One region of the Micromonospora sp. NBRC 110038 genome, then DNA from elsewhere that is predicted to be linked to it. Evidence: predicted binding sites of a transcription regulator. Region 1 holds the regulator's gene; the other holds the start of a gene.
The links. Region 1 encodes HrcA, which represses chaperone genes, less so after heat shock. Its sites were predicted from a motif close to GGTTNGCACNCTCNNNNNGAGNGTGCNAACC; they were not measured.

Region 1 (2,398 bases):
CCGTGTCGACGGTGATGGGGGCCTCGACGCCGAACGCCGTCTCGTTCAGGTCCAGCTCCAGGCGCAGGATCGCGTCCGCGCCGGGCCGGGTGCGCGGGCGCGGGCCCCGGGAGCCGCCGGCCGCGCCGCCGAAGAAGGCGTCCATGATGTCCTGGAAGCCGACGAACGGGCCGGCCCCGCCGGGCCCGCCCGGGCCGCCCATGCCACCGCCCCCGGGGGCGAGGGGGTCGCCGCCGAGGTCGACGATCTGCCGTTTCCGGTCGTCCGAGAGGACCTCGTACGCGGCGTTGATGTCCTTGAACTTCTCCTGTGCCTCCGGGTCCGGATTGACGTCCGGGTGGAACTGCCGCGCCAGCTTGCGGTAGGCGCGCTTGATCTCGTCGTCGGAGGCCTCCCGGCTCACGCCGAGGATGCCGTAGTAGTCCCTGGCCACTGCGTCCCGTGTCCTCATGTTCTTGTCGCGTTGCGCCGGTCGTCGGCCGGAGCCGGCCGTCGGCCCTGACTGGTCAGTTCTGGGCCAGCAGCTCGCCCACGTAGCGTGCCACGGCCCGCACCGTGGCGATGGTGCCGGGGTAGTCCATCCGGGTGGGGCCGACCACGCCCAGTCCGCCGAGCGCGGTCGCCCCCGGGCCGTAGCCGGTGCTCACCACCGAGGCGGCCCGCAGGTTGTCGATCTCGTTCTCGTCGCCGATCAGCACGCGGGTGGTGGTCGACTCGGCCTCGCCGATCAGCTTGAGCATCACCACCTCCTCCTCCAGCGCCTCCAGGATGGGCCGCAGGGACCCCTGGAAGTCGAGCAGGCCGCCCCGGGTCAGGTTGGCGGTGCCGGCCAGGGCGATGCGCTCCTCGTGCCGCTCGACCAGCGTCTCCAGCAGCACGGTGGAGAGCGTGGTCATGGTGCCGCGCAGGTGCGGGCTCGACTCCTCGACCAGCGCCTGCACCAGCGGCGGGGTCTCCGACAGCCGGCTGCCGACGAGCTTCTCGTTGACCAGCCGGCGCAGGTCGGTGACGTCGTCGGCGCTCACCGGCGCGGGCAGCTCGACCAGCCGCTGCTCGACCCGGCCGGTGTCGGCGATCATCACCAGCATCAGCCGGGTGGTGGAGATCGGCACCAGCTCCAGGTGCCGCACCGAGGAGCGGGCGAGCGAAGGATATTGCACCACGGCGACCTGCCGGGTGAGCTGCGCCAGCAGCCGCACCGTGCGGTGCACCACGTCGTCGAGGTCGACCGCGCCCACCAGGAAGCGCTCGATCGCCCGGCGCTCGGCCGGGCTGAGCGGCTTGACGCGGGACAGCCGGTCGACGAAGAGGCGGTAGCCCCGGTCGGTGGGGACCCGTCCGGCGCTGGTGTGCGGCTGCCGGATGTAGCCTTCCTCCTCCAGCACCGCCATGTCGTTGCGCACCGTCGCGGGGGAGACGCCGAGCTGGTGCCGCTCGACCAGCGCCTTGCTGCCGACCGGCTCCTGGGTGGCGACGTAGTCCTCGACGATCGCGCGGAGCACGGCGAGCTTGCGGTCGTCCAGACCCACCCTGCCACCTCCTGTCGCATGTCGGGCCGGCGGCGCGGCGGCACCGCAGGTCGGCGCTCCGCCGGTGCGTCGCCGCCTGGCACTCGACTGTAACGAGTGCCAGTCTACGTCGGCTGCCCCGTGCTGGGTAAGATCAACGACGGACCGCGGGTGCGGCGACCGCCGCGCGGGAGCACGGCCGGGCGCGCGCCGACCGGTCGACGGCCGCCCGGTGCGGGCCGTCGCCTGCGTGCGCGGGCCGAACATCCGCCGCTTCGCGGCGGTGTCGCTCTGGTGCCCGCTTGCCCGCAACCCCTACCGTGACGTGCATGACTGAACCACCTCGCCCTCCCGGATCGGGCGACCCCGGCGGCTACCCGCCGGAGCCGAACCCGTCGGCACCGTACGGCTCGCCGGGGCACGAGCCCCCCACCGCACCACTGTCCGGGGCCCCCGGGGCGGGCGGCTATCCCCCGCCCGGTGGCTATCCGCCGCCCACCGGTGACCAGCCGCCGTCGGCCGGCTACCCGCCACCCGGTGGCGGCTTCCCCCCGCCCGGTGGCGGATATCCGACCGGCGGCGCGTACGGCCCGCCCTCCGGCGGCTACGCCAACAACGAGGACAAGACCTGGGTCCTGGTCGCCCACTTCGGCGGCGCGGCGGGGATGTTCCTCGGCGGTGGCGTGCTCGGCTGGCTCGCGCCGCTGATCGCCCTGCTCGCCCGGGGCAACCAGTCGCCGACGGTCCGCGCCCACGCGGTTGCGGCGCTGAACTTCCAGCTCCTCTGGTCGGTCATCGCCCTGATCGGCTGGATCCTCACCTGCATCCTGGTGGGGCTCCTGATCGGGTTCGGCGCCATGATCGTCGGCATCATCTTCGGCATCGTCGCC
Region 2 (2,398 bases), on a different contig from region 1:
TCGCCCTCCACGTCCTCGGCGATGATCAGCAGCGGCTTGCCCGACTGCATGACCTTCTCCAGGATCGGGAGCAGGTCCTTCACCGACGAGATCTTGCTGTTGGCGATCAGGATGTAGGGCTCGTCGAAGACGGCCTCCATGCGCTCCGGGTCGGTCATGAAGTACGCGGAGATGTAGCCCTTGTCGAAGCGCATGCCCTCGGTGAGCTCGAGCTCCAGGCCGAAGGTGTTGCTCTCCTCGACGGTGATGACGCCTTCCTTGCCGACCTTGTCCATCGCCTCGGCGATGATCTCGCCGACGGTGCTGTCACCGGCGGAGATGGAGGCGGTGGAGGCGATCTGCTCCTTGGTCTCGACGTCCTTGGCGAGCTTGGACAGCTCCTCCGAGACGCTGGCCACGGCGGCCTCGATGCCCCGCTTCAGGGCCATCGGGTTGGCGCCGGCGGCCACGTTGCGCAGGCCCTCGCGGACCAGGGCCTGGGCCAGGACGGTCGCCGTCGTCGTGCCGTCACCGGCCACGTCGTCGGTCTTCTTGGCGACCTCCTTGACCAGCTCGGCGCCGATCTTCTCGTACGGGTCCTCGAGCTCGATCTCCTTGGCGATGCTCACACCATCGTTGGTGATGGTGGGGGCACCCCACTTCTTCTCGAGCACCACGTTGCGGCCCTTCGGGCCGAGGGTCACCTTCACGGCGTCGGCGAGCTGGTTCATGCCCCGCTCGAGGCCGCGGCGAGCCTCTTCGTCGAACGCGATCATCTTGGCCATACGGCGTTGTCCTCCTGGACACTCACGGGCCACCCGAGTGTGTGTCCCGGATGGGCCGCCTGGTGTACGCACCTTGGGACGTCGCCACCTGGCGACGACGACGTCTCCTCGGCCGGGCCGGATAGCCCGCGACGACCGGCCATGTGCCACCCGACGGATGTCCGCCGTGCGGCCGTGGCCCCACCGTCCCGACCATTGGCACTCACCCAAGGCGAGTGCCAATGACTTGTTTAGCACTCTGCCCTGCCGAGTGCAAGCACGATGCGGCGGACGGGCCGGGTCGACCCCGCCTGACCAGCGCGACCCGGCCCACCGGTTCAGCCGATTTCACCCGCCAGCCGGGCGGCGGTAACCGGACCCTCGTGCGCCCGCTGCTCGGCGTACGTGACGACCAGGCCGACCAGGTAGACCAGGGCCACCGGCACCGCGACCAGGGCGGCGCCCACGGCGTACGCGACGTTCCAGCCGTCCAGCGAGGCGGCGTCGGCCGGGTCGGCGAAGAGGACGGTCGCGACCTGGATCGGGGCCACGACCATGGACGCGAGGGAGGCGGCGAACCCGACCAGCGCCATCCGCCCGAGCACGGGCCCGAGGCGGGCGTGGAACATCTGCCGGGCCCGGCCGAGCGGGGCGCCGCCCTCGAACAGCAGCACGGGGCCGAACAGGCTCAGCGCGGCCATCACGTACAGGCCGGGCAGGTAGCACAGCACGAATCCGACCAGCATCAGCAGGACGTAGACCACCGTCCAGCCCCACAGCACCGGGGCCCGGCGCAGGCCGTACGCCAGGGCGTCGCCCACCGACGCCGGCTCGCCCGCGGCCTGCCGCGCCACCACGCGGGTGCCGGCGGCCCAGCCGACCGCCTCGACGAACCCGAGCAGGCAGCCGAGGCCGATCATCGCGGCGAGGAAGACACCGAGGTCACCGAGGTAGCCGTCGGGCAGCGGGGGCGGCGGCTCGCCGGGCGCGGTGGGCTCCAGCGGCGGCAGCGGGTACAGCGGCACGGTCGCCAACAGCAGCAGGAACGTCGGCAGGGCATGGGTGAGGGCCAGGACCGGCACGAGCAGCCGCCAGCTGCGGCGCAGCGCGCCGGAGCACCGGGAGAACCACCCGCTCAGCCCTTCCCCGGGCAGGGTGACCAGCGGGTCCGCCGGGTCGTAGCCGGGCGGCGGCCACGGCACCGCGTAGCCCGGCGGAAACGGGTGGCCCGGCGGGTACGGCACGGCGTGCGCCGGCGGTAGCACCGGGCCGGGGTGGGGCTGCTGGCCGGGGTGAAGTTGCTGGCCGGGATAGGGCTGCTGGCCCGGGTGGGCCGGGAACCCGGTGGGGTGCCGGACGGGCGGGGGACCGACCGCAGCCGGCCCCTCGGGCCCCGGGTGGGATCGATCGGGTGGGGGTGGCTGGGACATGGGCCCTCCTCAGCGGCGACGCCGGAACGGCTCACGATCTTCCCTGGCCCGACCCGCCTCCGCCGCCCCGGGGCGACGCGCTCCGCCCGGGGACGACGCGCTCCGCCCGCCACCGGCGGCCCGCCCGCCCGCGGGCCCCAGCGGTCGGGCGGTCAGGCGACGACGCGTACGCGCTCGGCCTGCGGCCCCTTCTGCCCCTGGGCGATCTCGAACTCCACGCGCTGC

Region 2: groL (chaperonin GroEL) is a predicted target of HrcA. The motif match lies at 958-988, and genes of this name have one in related genera.

The regions. Positions count from the first base shown of each region.
Region 1 is NZ_BBOL01000003.1:812,525-814,922, forward strand. Features, by position in the region: gene dnaJ (molecular chaperone DnaJ) at 1-433, opposite strand, end outside; gene hrcA (heat-inducible transcriptional repressor HrcA) at 507-1,529, opposite strand; gene LPU61_RS15375 (DUF4870 domain-containing protein) at 1,838-2,398, shown strand, end outside.
Region 2 is NZ_BBOL01000002.1:635,902-638,299, forward strand. Features, by position in the region: gene groL (chaperonin GroEL) at 1-764, opposite strand, end outside; gene LPU61_RS10595 (hypothetical protein) at 1,082-2,173, opposite strand; gene LPU61_RS10600 (cold-shock protein) at 2,326-2,398, opposite strand, start outside.